Regions from separate parts of the Micromonospora sp. CPM1 genome, predicted to be linked through region 2. Evidence: riboswitches for the same ligand, from Rfam matches in the RefSeq annotation. Region 2 holds a riboswitch; the other holds the start of a gene.
What was found. A riboswitch is a leader RNA that binds a small molecule or an ion and turns the genes downstream of it on or off. The one in region 2 is predicted to bind cobalamin.
Positions count from the first base shown of each region.

Region 1: linked by a shared signal. The riboswitch ahead of M8C11_RS06550 (acyl-CoA thioesterase) and the one ahead of M8C11_RS15460 (prenyltransferase/squalene oxidase repeat-containing protein) in region 2 are both predicted to bind cobalamin.

Region 1 covers NZ_JAMHIU010000004.1:122,976-131,306, reverse strand. Annotated here, with positions in the region: gene M8C11_RS06580 (adenylate kinase) at 1-146, opposite strand, end outside; gene M8C11_RS06575 (multidrug effflux MFS transporter) at 197-1,420, opposite strand; gene abc-f (ribosomal protection-like ABC-F family protein) at 1,890-3,527, shown strand; gene M8C11_RS06565 (sensor histidine kinase KdpD) at 3,584-4,612, opposite strand; gene M8C11_RS06560 (response regulator transcription factor) at 4,609-5,307, opposite strand; gene M8C11_RS06555 (DM13 domain-containing protein) at 5,409-5,996, shown strand; cobalamin riboswitch at 6,027-6,234, shown strand; gene M8C11_RS06550 (acyl-CoA thioesterase) at 6,365-6,877, shown strand; gene M8C11_RS06545 (LysE family transporter) at 6,881-7,504, shown strand; gene M8C11_RS06540 (PrsW family intramembrane metalloprotease) at 7,569-8,331, opposite strand, start outside.
Region 2 covers NZ_JAMHIU010000011.1:47,142-55,472, forward strand. Annotated here, with positions in the region: gene M8C11_RS15450 (peptidase) at 89-1,138, shown strand; gene M8C11_RS15455 (hypothetical protein) at 1,174-1,659, shown strand; cobalamin riboswitch at 1,728-1,868, shown strand; gene M8C11_RS15460 (prenyltransferase/squalene oxidase repeat-containing protein) at 2,006-3,460, shown strand; gene M8C11_RS15465 (hypothetical protein) at 3,457-4,362, shown strand; gene M8C11_RS15470 (CbiQ family ECF transporter T component) at 4,355-5,599, shown strand; gene M8C11_RS15475 (ABC transporter ATP-binding protein) at 5,596-7,227, shown strand; gene M8C11_RS15480 (ECF transporter S component) at 7,224-8,138, shown strand; gene M8C11_RS15485 (nucleotidyltransferase domain-containing protein) at 8,271-8,331, opposite strand, start outside.

The DNA.
Region 1 (8,331 bases), on a different contig from region 2:
ACCGGCACCTCGACCCAGCCCGGCTCCCACAGCAGGTCGTCCACCGGATGCCAGGGCAGGCCGAACCGCTGCGCCAGATGCGCGGCGAGCGTCGACTTGCCGGAGCCGTGGATGCCCTCGACCAGGATGCGGGCCGGGGCGCTCATGGCAGCAGCGTAGGCACCGCGCGCGCCCGGCGCGATCCGGGGCGGCCGGGTCAGTGCGCGACAGCGACCGCCGGCGCCGCCTCCAGGCCGGCGAGCTGGGACGGCCGGACGACGACCAGCAGCACCAGCAGTGCCGCCACCATCCCGCCGGCCACCACCAGGGCCATCGCCACCGCGCCGGTGCCGAGCACGCCCACCAGCGGCGCGGCCACCGCGCCCACGCCGAACTGCACCGCACCGAGCAGGGCGGACGCGGTGCCGGCGGCCTCGCCGTGGCGGGACAGCGCCAGCGCCGGGGCGTTCGGCATGGCCAGGCCCGCCGCCGCCAGCACCAGCCACAGCGACACGAGCAGGGCGGGCAGCCCACCGAAGCCGGTCGCGGCGAACACCACCAGGGCCAGCCCGGCCACCGTGCCCGCCGCCAGCGACGTCACCAGGATCCACTGCGACGGGTAGCGGCGCAGCAGCCGCACGTTGTACTGGGTGGCGCCGATCAGGCCCACCGCGCCCGCGCCGAACGCCAGGCCGAACTCCTGCTCGTCAAGCCCGTAGGTGTCCTGGAGGACGAACGACGACCCCGCGACGTACGCGAACAGCGCGGCCATGGCGAGCCCGGCGACCAGGACCAGGCCGACGAAGACCCGGTCCCGCAGCAGTCCGCCGTACGTCTTCACGGTCGCGACGACTCCGCCACGCTGGCGACGTGCGGGTGGGAGCGTCTCGGGCAGCGCGAGCGTGGCCAGCACGACGAGCAGCACCCCGAAGACGGCCAGGACCACGAAGACGCCGCGCCAGTCGGTCCACCGCAGCACGCCGCCGCCCAGCGTCGGGGCGAGGACCGGCGCCGCACCCATCACCAGCAGCAGCCGGGACAGCATCGTGGCGAACGCCGACCCGCTGAACAGGTCACGCACCACCGCCATCGCTACCACGGCGGTCGCGGCGACACCGAGGCCCTGCACGACGCGCAGGACGCCGAGGACGGCGACGTTCGGGGCGACCACGCACAGCGCCGACGCCAGGATGTGCAGCAGGAGACCGGCGATCAGCGGGCGGCGCCGCCCGACCGCGTCCGACAGCGGCCCGATCAGCAACTGCCCGATGGCGAGCCCGGCGAGCGTGCCGGTGAGCGTCAGCTGGACCGCCGCCGACGTGGTCGCGAAGTCGCTGACGATGGCGGGCAGCGCGGGCAGGTACATGTCGATGGTCAGCGGACCCACAGCGATCAGCGAGCCGAGGACCAGCACGAGCTTGAGCCGCTGACTGCGGCTCATCAGGTCGCCCGGGGTGGGCGTCGGGGTGGCATCGGTCTTCTGGGGCGTCCCGGCCCGGTCGGCGTGCGGCCGGGCGCGAGAGGGTGCGGCACTCACACCCTGAGTCAAATACGCCTCCGGTGATCACATTCCCGTCTCGGCGAGAGGTAACGCAGGTCACGCGCTGCTCGGTGTCACGTCCCGCGGACCTGGCGCGGTCCGCCGGTTCCGGCACGCCCGTGTGCGGGACCGCCCGGCGAGCGTCGTCGGTGCTACGGTGGAGCGGAGTGATCCAGTCCAGGACTGGCAAGCAGGGAGATCAGACATGGCGGGTGACGACGACATCTCCGGGTGAGCCCGGGCATGTGACAGACCACCGGCACGCGCGGATCAGCGCCGTTCGCCGTGGTCGCCTCGTCGTTCCCCAAGACCATGTCCCCCTGCCGGGCGGCTCCGGTCCGCCTGCCCTCACTCCGAGGTTGTCTTCCCGATGTCCCGTTCCTTCATCGTCTGCTCGAACCTGACCTTCTCCTGGCCGGACGACACCCCGGTCTTCCAGGACCTCTCCTTCACGCTCGGCGGCGGCCGTACGGGCCTGGTCGCGCCGAACGGCGCCGGCAAGAGCACGCTGCTCAAGCTGATCGCCGGTGAGCACCGGCCCACCGCCGGGTCGATCACCGTCGACGGCGTGCTGGGCTACCTCCCGCAGAGCCTGCCGCTGGCCGCCGACCTGACGGTGGCCGAGGTGCTGGAGATCGCCCCGCTGATCGCGGCGCTGCACGCCATCGAGGCCGGCGACGCCGACGAGAAGCACTTCACCACCATCGGCAGCGACTGGGACATCGAGGAACGCACCCGGGCCCAGCTCGACCGGCTCGGGCTCGGCGACCTCGCCTTCGACCGTCGCCTGGACACGCTCAGCGGTGGGCAGGTGGTCTCCCTCGGCCTGGCGGCGCAACTGCTCAAGCAGCCCGACGTGCTGCTGCTGGACGAGCCGACGAACAACCTCGACCTCGACGCCCGGCACCGGCTCTACGACGTGCTGGAGCAGTGGAACGGCTGCCTGCTGCTGGTCAGTCACGACCGGGCGCTGCTGGACCGGATGGAGCGCATCGCCGAACTCGACCGCGGTGAGGTGCGCTTCCACGGCGGGAACTTCACCTCGTACGAGGCGGCGGTGCGGGCCGCGCAGGAGGTGGCGGAGAAGAACGTCCGCAGCGCCGAACAGGAGCTCAAGCGGGAGAAGCGGGAGCTGCAGGAGGCCCGTGAGCGCGCCGCCCGGCGGGCCGGGAACGCCGCCCGCAACCTGAAGAACGCGGGCCTGGCGAGGATCGTCGCCGGCGGCCTGAAGCGGGACGCGCAGGTGGCCGCGGGCAAGGCGAACGAGATGCACTCCGGGCGGGTCGACGACGCCCGGGCCCGCCTCGACGAGGCCGAGCGGGCGCTGCGCAACGAGAAGACGATCACCGTGGAGCTGCCCGCCACCACCGTGCCGGCCGGACGCACGCTGCTGACCGCCGAACAGGTCCGGGTCCGGCACGGCGAGCGGTCGCTGTTCGCCGCCGACGGTGTCGACCTGACGATCCGTGGCCCGGAGCGGATCGCCCTGCTCGGCGGCAACGGCGCGGGCAAGTCGACGCTGCTGCGCCTGATCGACGGCGACCTGGAGCCCGAGAACGGCCGGATCACCCGCGCCGAGGGCCGGATCGCGTACCTGTCGCAGCGGCTGGACCTGCTGGACCTGGACCGTACCGTCGCGGAGAACCTCGCCGTGTTCGCGCCGCAGGCCCCCGACGCGCAGCGGATGAACCTGCTCGCCCGCTTCCTGTTCCGCGGCCCGCGCGCGCACCTGCCGGTGGGGGTGCTCTCCGGCGGTGAGCGGCTGCGCGCCACGCTCGCCTGCGTGCTCGGCGCCGAACCGGCGCCACAGCTCCTGCTGCTCGACGAGCCGACGAACAACCTCGACCTGGTCAGCGTCGGCCAGCTGGAGAGCGCGCTCAACGCCTACCGGGGCGCACTGCTGGTGGTGAGCCACGACGAGCGGTTCCTCGCCGCGATCAACGTCGGCCGCTGGCTGCGCCTGACCGAGGGACGCCTGGTGGAGACCGGTCCCCCGGACGCCGGCTGACCGGCCCGCCGCGCCCGCAGGCGGCGGCGACCCCGCCCGGTGGGCCGGGCGGGCGGTCAGACCGCCGGCAGGCGGACGACGAACCGGCACCCGCCGGTCACGTTGTGCGCGTGCACCCGCCCGCCGTGCGCCTCGACCAGTCCGCGCACGATCGCCAGGCCCAGACCGCCGCCGGCCGGCGCCGCCTCGTCGGCGCCGGCCGGTGCGGGGGTACGGGCCCGGGTGCCCCGGAACGCCACGTCGAACACCCGGGGCAGGTCCGCTTCGGGAATGCCGCCGCAGGTGTCGGAGACGGCGAGCCACGCGTCGTCGTCGTCCCGGCCGGCGTCGATGCGCACGGTGCCGTCCGGTGGCGTGTACCGAACGGAGTTGACCAACAGGTTCGTCACGACGCGGGCGAGTTCGGCCTCGGCGGCCCGGACGGTCGGCCAGCCGGTCTCCGGGGCGAGCACCCGGACCCGCCGGTCGGCGGCCAGCGGCGCGGTGGCGGCGATCGCGTCGGAGACCACGTCGCCGAGCGGGACCGGGGACAGCGCGGGCCGCAGCGCTCCGGCGTTGATCCGGGACAGCTCGAACAGGTCGTCGACCAGGCGGGTCATCCGGTCCGTCTCGACCCGGATCCGGCGGTGGTACTCGGCCACCGCCGCCGGCTCGTCGACCACCCGGTCCTCCAGTGCCTCCGCCATCGCCCGCAGCCCGGCCAGCGGCGTACGCAGGTCGTGCGAGACCCACGCGACCAGCTCGCGGCGGCCGGCCTCCAGCTGCCGTTCCCGCTGCCGGGCCTGGTCGGCCCAGACCGCCGCCTGCGCCAGCCGGCGGGCGAACGCCACCCCGACGGCCAGGCTGACCGCCGCGGACGCCGCGACCGTGACGAGGACGACCTGGAGGTCGTGCGCGGACAGGAACATGGCCTGGGCGACGGCCGTGACGCCCGCCGTCACCGAGGCGATGGTGACCGCGAGCAGCACCGCGATGTGCGCGAGGATCGACCGGTGGCGCACCAGCCGCAGCGCGCCGACGCCGAGCGCGCCGACGACCGCGCCGGCGAGGAGGGCGTAGAGCCCGATGACCAGCAGCTCGTTCACCGGGACGTGTCCGACGGCTCGTACCGGTAGCCGACGCCCCACACGGTGACGATGCGGCGGGGCTGCGCCGGGTGGTCCTCGATCTTCTCCCGCAACCGCCGGACGTGGACGGTGACAGTGGACTGGTCGCCGAACCGCCAGCCCCACACGCGGTCCAGCAGCTCGGCCCGCGACCAGGCGCGTCCCGGGTTCGCCAGCAGGAACGCGAGCAGGTCGAACTCCCGTACGGTCAGCGACAGCGGCTGCCCGCCGCGATCGGCGACGCGCCGGTCGGTGTCCGCGGTGAGGTCCCCGTCGCGCAGCACCCCGGTCGGTCCCCGGTCCTGCGGGGCGGCGCGCCGGAGCACCGACCTGATGCGCAGCACGAGTTCGCGCGGCGAGAACGGCTTGGTCACGTAGTCGTCCGCGCCGACCTCCAGCCCGGCGACCCGGTCGGCCTCGTCCCCGAGCGCGGTGAGCATGACCACGGGCAGGCCGGGCAGCCGGCGACGCAGCCGCCGGCACACCTCGATGCCGTCGAGGCCCGGCATCATCAGGTCGAGGACCACCAGGTCGGGTGGCTCCTCCTCGGCCGCGGCGAGCGCGTCCGGCCCGTCGAAGGACAGCCGGACCCGGCAGCCGTCCTGTTCCAGGTAGCGCCGGACGACGTCGCTCACCGTCCGGTCGTCGTCGACGACGAGCACGTAGCGCCCCATGGGCCAGACGCTACCCACCGGCGGCCCGGTGCGGCGGCCCGCGGTCGAGCCGTAAGCGGACGGAAAGATCTTTCCGCCGGGTCCGCGCCTACCGTCGGGGCATGGGCAGAAGACGTGTGGTGTTGTCGGTGCTCGCCGTCGTGGCCGTCACCGGCCTCGGGGTGAGCCTGTACCTGTTCCAGCCGTGGCGGCTGGTGACCGACCGCGAGGTGCGCGAGGCGCTGCCCACTGTGGCGGAGCCGCTGCCGGCCGGGACGACCGGCCCACCGGAGACCGGCACTGCCAGCTCGTCGCCGACCGGCGCACCGCCCGCCGACGTGGTCCTCGCCGCCGGTGACTTCGTCACCCACGAGCACGACACGTCCGGCCGGGCGCAGCTGGTCCGCCTCGCCGACGGCCGCCGGCAGCTTCTGCTGCGAGGACTGGACACCTCGGACGGACCGGACCTGCGGGTGTGGCTCACCGACCGGAAGGTGCTGCCCGGCCGGGCCGGCTGGCGGGTGTTCGACGACGGCCGCTGGGTCGAGCTGGGCCGGCTCAAGGGCAACGTCGGCGACCAGGCGTACGACATCCCGGCGACTGTGGACCTGGACGGTCTGCGCAGCGTGTCGATCTGGTGCAAGCGGTTCGCGGTGTCGTTCGGCGCGGCCCCGCTGGCCGCCGCCGTGACGGGATCGGCGCCGGCCTGACGCCTGTGCCGCCGGCCTCGGACGCTGGGCTACGCTGCGGGAAGCGCTGGTTCACCCGGTCGGCGACGGCCGGGTGTCGTAAGAGGGAACCCGGTGGGAATCCGGGACTGCCCCGCAGCGGTGAGTGGGAACGACAGCCGTCAACAGCACTGGGCCACGGCCTGGGAAGCGGCGGCCAGTAGGCGACCTCGTGTCACGCCCGCGAGTCCGAAGACCTGCCCGCGTCGCGCGTACCACCGGTGCGCGCCGCCGTCGACCTCGCGGGTGGGTCGGGCGGGTGACACGCCGTACGGTGCGCCGTCGGCGTGCCCTCGACGTGCACACCCCGGCCGGTCGGCGGTCCGCTTCTGCGAGGACGGAACCGCACAGTGCCCGACACCATCACGCTCACCGGCCGACCACCGTCGGCCTCGCACCTGACCCTGTCGCAGATCATGGACCAGCACCACACCAACCTGATGGGCACGGTCCACGGCGGGCGCATCCTCAACCTGATCGACTCCGTCGCCGGCGTGGTCGCCGCCCGCCACTCCGACGGACCGGCCGTCACCGCCGCGATCGACGAGACCGCGTTCCTGCGCGCGGTACGCGTCGGGGACGTGGTCCACGTGGACGCCCGGATCACCTGGGCCGGCCGCAGCTCGATGGAGGTGGCGGTGAAGGTCAGCGCGGACCGGTGGGACCGCGCGGTGCCGCCGGTCGACGTGGCCACCGCACACCTGGTGATGGTGGCGGTGGACGACGACGGGCAGCCCCGGCCGGTGCCGCCGCTGCGCGCCGAGACCGACGGTGACCGGCGGCGTTACCGGGAGGCGCAGATCCGGCGCGAACACCGGCTGGCGCTGCGCCGGGCGCTGCTCGACGGCGCCGGGGAGGGCTGAGCGGTGCTCGGACTGTCCGCGGCCACGCTCGCCGGTTACCTGGCCGCGATCGTGGTGCTCATGCTCACCCCGGGGCCGGACATGATGTTCGTGCTCGCGAACGCCACCCGGTACGGCCCGCGGGCCGGCGCGGTGGCCGCGCTCGGGGTCGCCGCCGGGGAGGCGGTGCACGTCGCCGCCGTGGTGGCCGGGCTCGCCACCGTCATCGCCGCGTCCCCGGTGCTGTTCACCGCGATCCGGTGGGCCGGTGCGGCGTACCTGATCGTGCTGGGCCTGCGGGCGCTGCGCGGCACGGGCCGGCCCGGCGCCCCGGCGGACCGGCCGGACGGCGGCGCCGGGCGGGCGTTCCGGCGCGGGCTGCTGACGAACCTGCTCAACCCGAAGATGATCCTGTTCAGCGTGGCGTTCCTGCCGCAGTTCGTCCGGCCCGAGGCGGGCCCGGTGGCGGCGCAGCTGGTGCTGCTCGGTGCGATGTTCGTCGCGGTGCAGCTCACCGTGGACCTGGCGCTCGGGGTGGGCGCCGGGCGGTTCGCCGGCCGATGGGGCGACAGCCGCTGGTCGCGGCGCGTCGACCGGCTCTGCGCTGTCGCCTTCGTCGCGCTCGGCGTCCGGCTGGCCGCCGGCTGAGACGCGTCGGGGGTCGGCGATGCCCGGGCCGGTTGATCGACTCCATCACGCCGAGGTGGCGGCATCAGAAGTGCTCCGACCCCGCCACCTCGGCGAACTGGCGATGATCATGAGGCCGGTCCCGGTTCGACGCCGGCGGCGTCCCGGACGCCGGCGGCCGCTCGCGGTCCAGGTGCAGGCGCAGCAGCACCCAGCCCAGTGACACGCCGCCGATGAACACGTACGCGGGCTGGGTGCCGAACGTGTCCCAGCAGGTGTGCAGCGTGACGGCGGCGGCGAAGGTGAGCAGGAACGCCGCGAGTCTGCGGCCGCCGGGCGCGGCGGCGAACGTGAACAGCGCGGCGGCGGTCAGCCCGGTCCACGCCAGGTGCGCGGCGGGCGCGGTGAGACCGCGTACCAGCAGCGTCCGCTCGACCGCGCCGAGGTTGCCCTCCGACCCGACGAACGCGGCGAACGCGTAGCCCATGGTCTCCAGCGCGGCGAACCCGGCGCCGGAGGCCACGCCGATCACCAGCCCCTGCGCCGGGGACGGGTGCCGCCGCCACAGCAGCAGGATGCCGGCCGGCACGATCAGCTTGGCGGTCTCCTCGGCCAGGCCGACGAGCGCCATCGGCAGGACACCGAGGCGGTGCAGTGTGCCGTACTCCAGCCAGCCGGCGGCGACCACGCCGATCACACCGCCGAGGAGCGCGGCGACGCCGACGACGGAGCCGGGGACCGGGCGGCGGGCCGGCCGTCCCTGGGCGAAGGCCAGGAACGTGGCGGGTGCGACGGACGCGCCGAGCACGATCAGCGCCGGTACGAACGTGACGGTCCCGGTGCCGGCG
Region 2 (8,331 bases):
CGTGGCCCACGGGTCGGAGTCCCGACCGACCCGGCGCTGCCGCGTCGGCCGGGCTTTTGACGACCGCCGGGCCGGAAAGGCGCTTCCGATGGTCGTCCGCCGAAGCCGGCACCGCCTGCTCGCGCTCCTCTGCGGCGTGCTCGCCGCCCTCACCCTCACCCTCACCACACCAGCCGTCGCCGCACCCGAGCGCGCCGCAGTCACCCGCCCCGAGGCCGCCGCCGGCTGGCTCGCCCGGCAACTCGTCGACGGCGAACGCTTCGAGGCGGTCTTCGACGGTGTCGCCTACCCCGACCAGGGGCTGACCCTCGACGCCGTGTTCGCCTTCGCCGCGGCCGGCGCCGCCGACAACCACAGCGCCGACGCGCTGGCCTGGGTCACCCGGCCGGACATCCGCGGCGGCTACCTCGGCGACGGCGTCTCCGAGGCGTACGCGGGCGCGACAGCCAAGCTCGCCCTCGCCGTGCAGGTGCGCGGCGGCGATCCGACCGACGTCGGCGGGGTGGACCTGATCGCCCGGCTGCGCTCGCTCCAGACGCCGGTCGGCAGGTTCAGCGACCGGTCCGCGTACGGCGACTACAGCAACGCGTTCAGCCAGTCCTTCGCGCTGCTCACGCTGGTCCGTACGGCGGCCGGGGCGCCACCGGCGGCGGCCGCCTGGCTGGCCGGCACCCGATGCCCGGACGGCGGCTACCCGCTGCTGCCCGCGCAACCGGTCTGCGTGTCCGACGTGGACGCGACCGCGCTCGCGACGCAGGCGCTGCGCGCCGCGGGGCGTCCGGCCGACGCCGCCGCCGGGCTGCGCTGGCTCGTGTCCGTCCAAGGTGCCGACGGCGGCTTCGCCAACGCCGCCGGCACGCCGAACGCCAACAGCACCGGCCTCGCCGCGCAGGCCCTGCGCGACGGCAGCCGGCCCGTGGCCTGGGCGCGCGCCCGGGCGTTCCTCGCCGGACTCCAGGTCGGCTGCGCCGGGGCACCGGCGGACCGGGGCGCGGTCGACTTCGACGGCGGCGGCTTCGACCCGGCCACCGCACCGCGAGCCACCGCCCAGGCTGTCCTCGGTCTCACCGGGACCGGGTACGCCCGCCTGTCCGCCGCCGGTGCCGAACCCGGCGCGCCGGCGCTCGCCTGCCCGTGAACCCCCTCGCCGCTCACCCGATCACAGGAGGACCCGTGTTCCGTCACCGTTCCACAGTCCGCAGTTGGCTGGCCGGCCTGCTGGCCGCCGCCGTGGCGGGCGTCGCGCTGACCGCCGCCGAACCCGCGCCCCGGGCGGCGCACGCCGCCGCCTGCGTCGGTACCTCGGGAGTCACAGTGGTCGTCGACTTCGCCGCGCTCGGCGGCGGCGTCCAGGTCGGATGTGCCCCGGGTGACCCGGCCACCGGGCTGGCCGCGCTACAGGCCGCCGGCTTCACAGTCACCGGCACCGCCCGCTGGGGCCTGGCCTTCGTCTGCCGGATCAACGGCAAGCCCACCGCCGCGACCGAGCCGTGCGTCAACACCCCGCCGGTCACGGCGTACTGGTCGTACTGGCACGCCCCGAGCGGCGGCTCCTGGTCCTACAGCACCTCGGGGGCGACCAGCTACAACCCAGCGCCGGGCAGTGTCGAGGGCTGGTCCTTCGGCGCCGGCGCCCCGCCGAGCATCGCCGCTCCCTAGGTGTGACCAGCGGCGCACCGGGTGCCGGCAGCTGCTCTGGCGTCGTCGCGCGCCCGGGCGGTACGGTGTCGGCACCCGGTGCGCCGGGCACACAACTGCATACGTCCCGTGTGGGGGGAAGCCGGTTCGAAGCCGGCGCTGACCCGCAACCGTGAGCGAGAGTGCCTTCTCGCGAGCCGGAATGCCCCGCCCGGGACGAGCGGCTTCCACTGTCGAGGTCTACAGGGTGAAGTCCGGGCCGCCGAGGTCCGACCACCCCCGCTCACCGCAGCACGCGGAGCGGGGTGTCAGTTTCTCGGGGTGCTTTCCGGAGGTTTCACCGACCGCTCTGCGAAAGGCACCCCTGATGCCCCTGTCCCGGCGTCTCACCACCGGTCTCGGTATAGCCACGGTCACGACCCTCGCCGCTATCACCGGCGCCCCTCTGACCGTTGTCGCGGCACCCGCCCCGGCCCACGTCACAGCCGCCCACGACGCCGCGTCCTGGCTGGCCGGCGAGTTCGCCGACGGCTCCCTGCCCGGCCCGTTCACCCCCGAGGACTGGGGGCTGACCATCGACGGCCTGGTCGCGCTGTCCGCCACCGGCGTGGACGCGCCCACCCGGCAGGCGGCAACCGCGCAGGTCGCCAAGCACGTGCGCTCCTACAACAGCTACGACGACTGGGGCATCGAGGGCTTCACCGACGGCGGGGCCACCGCGAAGCTGCTCTACGCCGCCTCCGCCGCCGGCGCCGACCCCACCGACTTCGGCGGCTACGACCTGCGGGCGGAGACCCTGTCGCTGATCGCCGGCGCCGACGCCGGGCACCAGCGGGGACGGATCACCAGCCGTACCACGGCCGACAGCGGCCCGGACGACAGCAACACCTTCGACCAGTCGTTCGCCGTGCTCGGCCTGGCCCGCAGCGGCGACCTACCACAGGAAACTGTGGACTTCCTGATCCGGCAGCAGTGTGCGGCCGGTGGCTTCCGGCTCTACCCGGACGCCGCCGGCGGGCCGTCGCCGTCCTGCGACGACCAGCCCGGAGCCACCCTCGACGTCGACTCGACCGCGATGGCCGTGCAGGCACTGCTGGCCGCGGCCGAGGACGGCGCCACCGGCGCCGGCGACGCCGCGCGCAAGGGCGCCGACTGGCTGGTCACCCAGCAGCACGCCGACGGCTCCTTCGGCGGCTCGGGACCGACCACCGGCGCGAACTCCAACAGCACCGGCCTGGCCGGGCAGGCCCTCGCCGCCGCCGGCCGCGACGACGAGGCCGCCAGCGCGGCGAAGGCTCTGGCCGCGCTGCAGCTCACCACGGGCAACGGCGGGGCGGCCTCCGCCGACGCCGGCGCGATCGCCTACGACACCGACGGATTCACGGCCGCCACGTCGGCCGGGATCACCGACACCGACCGGGACCAGTGGCGCCGGGCCACCGCGCAGGCCCTGCTCGGGCTGGCCCAGGTCCCGCTGGGCCGGATCGGCCTCGACCCGCCGCCCACGTCACATCCCACCCCGACCGGCACGGCCTCGGCCACCGTGCCCGCCACGCCCCCCGCGTCTCCCACGCTCACCACGTCGCCTCCGCCGACCGGCACCGCCGGCCCGACGCCGAGCGTGACCAGCCCTCCGGCGACACCCGTCCCCACGACCGCGGCGCCGACCACCGCCGCTCCGCCGATCACGACCCCGGCCGCGTCGGGGCTGGGCGGGCTGCCGACCACCGGCGCGGCGATCGGCAGCCATCTGCTGATCGCGCTGCTGCTGATCGGTGGCGGAGTGACACTGCTCGTGCTCGGCCGACGGCGGGCGGGATGAGCCTCCGTGCCGCCCGCGGCGCGCTGGTCGTCGCCCTGGTCACCGCAGGCACAACGATCGGACCGGGCAGTCCTGCGGTGGCCGCCGGGTCGGCCGGCTACTGCCCGGACGCCTCCGGGGTCACAGTGGTGGTGGACTTCAACGAACTCGGCGGCGGAACAGTGGTGCGGTGCGCACCGGGCACCCAGGCGACCGGGCTGGCCGCGCTCAAGAACGCGGGCTTCCCGATCACCGGCACGCTGCGCTGGGGCGAGGGGTTCATCTGCCGGATCGAGGGCAAGCCGTCCGCCGCGGCGGAGAAGTGCGTCGACACCCCACCGGCCAGCGCCTACTGGTCGTACTGGCACGCGCCGAACGGCGGCAGCTGGACGTACAGCGACAAGGGTGTGCTCAACCGCAAGCCGGCGGCCGGCAGCTTCGAAGGCTGGTCGTTCTCGCTCAACCGCAACGCCAACGACGCGCCTCGTCCCGGCGTCGCGCCGAAACGACCCGCGCCGCCGCCCTCTCCGCCACCGGCCCCTCCGCCGCCCACCGGCGGCGGGCCGGCGGTGCCACCACCGGCGGGCGGAGCCGTCGTGGCGCCGCCGGTCGGCGGTGGCCGGCCCGGTGAGCCCACCCGGCCGGCCGGCACCGCCGGCCCGCCGGCCTCCGTCAGCCCGCCGACCTCCGCCGGCACGTCACCGACGGCCGGTACGCCGCCCCTGGCGGCGACGCCGGGTGCTGACAACAGCACGGCACCGCAGGGCTCCTCCGACGAGCCGGTGGCGACCGATGTCGCCGCGTCCCGTGACGACGACGGCCCGCCACTGGGCACGATCGCCGGGGTGCTGCTGCTCGCCGTGCTCGCCACCGGCGCGCTGGTCGCGGCCCGGCGGCGGCGTGCCGCCGGCCCGGATGACTGACGCCGCGGCCACCGGGTCGCCGGCCGCTGCCGCCGGTCGTCTGCCGGGCCGGTGGTCGGTGTGGTGGCTGCCCCGAGGGCTGCATCCGGGCGCATGGTGGCTGTGGGCGCTCGGCCTGGCGACCGCGGCCAGCCACACCACGAATCCGCTGCCGCTGGCACTGCTCGTGGCAGTCGCCGGGCTGGTGGTGGTGCGCCGTCGTGGGGACGCGCCGTGGGCGTTGGCGTTTCGCATGTACGTCTGGCTCGGCGTGGTGATCGTCGCGATGCGGGTCGTGTTTCGCATCGTGTTCGGCGGCGGCCAGGGCGAGCACATCCTGGTCCGGTTGCCGGAGATCCCGCTGCCCGCGTGGGCGGCGGGCATCCGCCTGTTCGGACCGGTCGCCGTCGAGCAGATCCTCGGCGGCTTCTACGACGGGCTGCGGCTGGCGACGATGCTGATCTGCCTCGGTGCGGCGAACGCCCTGGCCAACCCGAAACGGCTGCTCAAGGCCGTACCCGGCGCACTGTACGCGGTCGGCACCGCCGTCGTGGTCGCGTTGTCGGTCGCCCCGCAACTGGTGGAGAGCGTGCTCCGGGTCCGCCGGGCCCGGCGGCTGCGCGGCGCGACCGGGCGGGGGATGCGGGCGTTGCGCGGGATCGCCCTGCCGGTGCTGGCCGACGCGTTGGACCGGTCCCTGGCCCTCGCGGCGGCGATGGACTCCCGCGGTTACGGCCGCACCGGCGCGGTGCCCGCCGGGCAGCGAACCGTCACCGGGGCGCTCGGGCTCGGCGGGCTGGTCGGCGTCTGCGCCGGCACCTACGGGCTGCTCGACACCGCCGCACCCGGCTACCTGGGACTGCCGATGCTCCTGGCCGGACTGACCGCCGCCGTGACCGGCATGCTGCTGGCCGGCCGCCGGGTCCGCCGCAGCCGCTACCGGCCGGACCGCTGGCGCCCGGCCGAGCTGATCATGGCCGGCTGCGGGGTGGCCGCCGCGGCGCTGACCATGCTCGCCGGCTCGGTGGACCCGGAACTGCTCTACCCGCCGGTCAGCCCGCTCACCTGGCCCCAGCTGACCCCGCTGATGCTTCTCGCCGTCGGCGTCGCGGCCGCACCCGCCTGGCTGGCGCCGCCACCACCGCCGACGGCACGTGCCGGACGCCCGCCGGCGGTGGACCGGCCGATCCCCGTCACGGAGGTACCGGCAGACGGAGGGCGCGCCGCGACGGCGACGACACCGGGAGACCGTCCATGATCACTTTCGACCGGGTCACCGTCCACTACGCCGAGGGCGGCCCGCCGCCGCTGCGGGACGTGACGCTCCGCATTGAGGAGGGCGAACTCTGCCTGGTCGCGGGCCGTACCGGCGCCGGAAAGTCGACGCTGCTGCGGGCGATCAACGGCCTCGTCCCGCACTTCACCGGCGGCACCCTGCACGGCACCGTCACCGTCGACGGCCGGGACACCCGCACGCACCCGCCGCGCGACCTCGCCGACGTCGTCGGCGTGGTCGGCCAGGACCCGCTTGCCGGTTTCGTCACCGACACCGTCGAGGAGGAACTGGCGTACGGGATGGAGCAGCTCGCCCTGTCGCCGGCGGTGATGCGCAAGCGGGTGGAGGAGACGCTGGACCTGCTCGGCATCGCCGACCTGCGGGACCGGCCCCTGCGGACGCTGTCCGGCGGCCAGCAGCAGCGGGTCGCCATCGGCGCGGTGCTCACCGCACATCCCCGCGTGCTGGTGCTCGACGAACCCACCTCCGCGCTGGACCCCACCGCCGCGGAGGACGTGCTCGCCACAGTCACCCGGCTGGTGCACGACCTCGGCGTGACAGTGGTCCTGGCCGAGCACCGGCTGGAGCGCGTGCTCCAGTACGCCGACCGGCTGCTGTACCTGCCCGGCGACGGTCACGTCCACGACGGGACACCGGCGACCGGGCTGGCCCACGTCGACATCGCGCCACCCCTGATCGAGCTGGGCCGCCTCGCCGGCTGGACACCGCTGCCGCTGTCGGTCCGTGACGCCCGCCGACGGGCGTCCGACCTCCGGCACCGGCTCGCCGTCGCGGAGCCGCCGCCGGCCCCGGTGGTCGCGGACACCCGTCCCACGCTGACCGCGCGGAAGATCGTCGTACGGTACCCGGGGACCGTCGCGGTGGCCGGCGTCGACCTCGATCTGCGAGCTGGCCAGGTCGTCGCGTTGATGGGCCGCAACGGATCCGGCAAGTCCAGCCTGCTCTGGGCGGTGCAGGGCAGCGGGCCCCGCCAAGGCGGCACCGTCGCCGTGACCGGTCCGGAGGGCACTGCCGACCCGAAGGCACTGCGTGCCGGTCAGGCCCGTCGGCACGTCGGCCTCGTCCCGCAGAACTCCGGCGACCTGCTCTACCTGGAGACCGTCGACGCGGAGTGCGCCCAGGCCGACCGGGAGACCGACGTGCCGGCCGGCACCTGCCGGGCGCTGGTGGACCAGCTCGTCCCCGGCCTACCCGGTGACCGGCACCCCCGGGACCTGTCCGAGGGCCAGCGGCTCGCCCTCGCGCTCGCCGTGCAGCTCACCGCCGCGCCGCCGGTGGTCCTGCTGGACGAGCCGACCCGCGGCCTGGACTACCACGCCAAGCGGCAGTTCACTGCCGTCGTCCGGATGCTGGCCGGCAACGGCCGGGCCGTGGTGGTCGCCACCCACGACGTCGAACTCGTCGCGACCCTCGCCGACCGGGTGATGGTGATGGCCCAAGGGGAGATCGTCTCCGACGGCACCACCGCAGAGGTCATGCTCGCCTCGCCGGCGTTCGCGCCGCAGGTGGCCAAGGTCCTCGCCCCCGCACCCTGGCTGACAGTGGAACAGGTCGCCGCCGCGCTCAGCGCGACCAGGGAACCGGCATGAACGTGCTGCGGGTCGCCCCGCGTACCGCAGTGGTGCTGACCCTCGCCTCGGCCGCCGCGCTGGCCACCTTCACCTGGCCCTTCTTCGTCCCCGCACACCCGGAGACCACCGCCCGCACCGGCGAGGCGCCGCTGGTCTTCATCGTCATGCTGCCGGTGCTCGTGGCGCTCGTCCTCGCCGAACTCACGTCCGGCGGCATCGACAGCAAAACCCTGGCGATGCTCGGCGTACTCGCCGCCGTCAACGCCGCCCTGCGTCCCCTGGGTGCGGGGACCGCGGGCATCGAGACCGTGTTCTTCCTGCTCGTCCTCGCCGGCCGGGTCTTCGGACCCGGCTTCGGGTTCCTGCTCGGCGCCACGTCGCTGTTCGCCTCTGCCCTGCTCACCGCCGGCGTCGGACCGTGGCTGCCGTTCCAGATGCTCTGCGCCTCCTGGATCGGCCTCGGCGCCGGCCTGCTCCCGGCCCGGCTGCGCGGCCGGGCCGAGACCGCCGTCCTGGCCGGGTACGGCGTGCTCGCCGCCTACGGCTACGGCCTGCTGATGAACCTGTGGTTCTGGCCGTTCAGCGTCGGCGCGGACACCCAGCTGTCGTACGTCGCCGGCGCGCCCGTACTGGAGAACCTGCACCGCCTCGCCCTGTTCACCGCCGTCACCTCCACCTTCGGCTGGGACACCGGCCGGGCGATCACCACGGCCGTGGCGATCGTCCTCGCCGGCCCGGCCGTCCTGGCCGCGCTGCGCCGCGCCGCCCGGCGGGCCGCATTCGGTGCTCCGGTCACCTTCGCCGCGCCCGAATCCGCCACGCCCAGGGCGGGTGGTGAGCAGGTGACCATGCCCGGCATCAAGCCGACATCCTCGCAGGCGGCGGAGGAGGTCAGCTCATCGCAGACCCCGCAACCGCCCGTCAGATGATCGGTGACGCGTTTCGCTACCGGGCAGCGCTGCCGCCCGAATGAACGACGGGTGGGCGCATGTCAGCGACGCCCCCGGCAGGTTGGCCTGACCGTGCCCTTCGGCGCACTGTTCCCAATCCTGGGCCGGCATTCACCGGGCGCGGTCGGTGTACGCCTTGCGTCGTTCCGCGGCCAGGATGGCGGCGCTGACC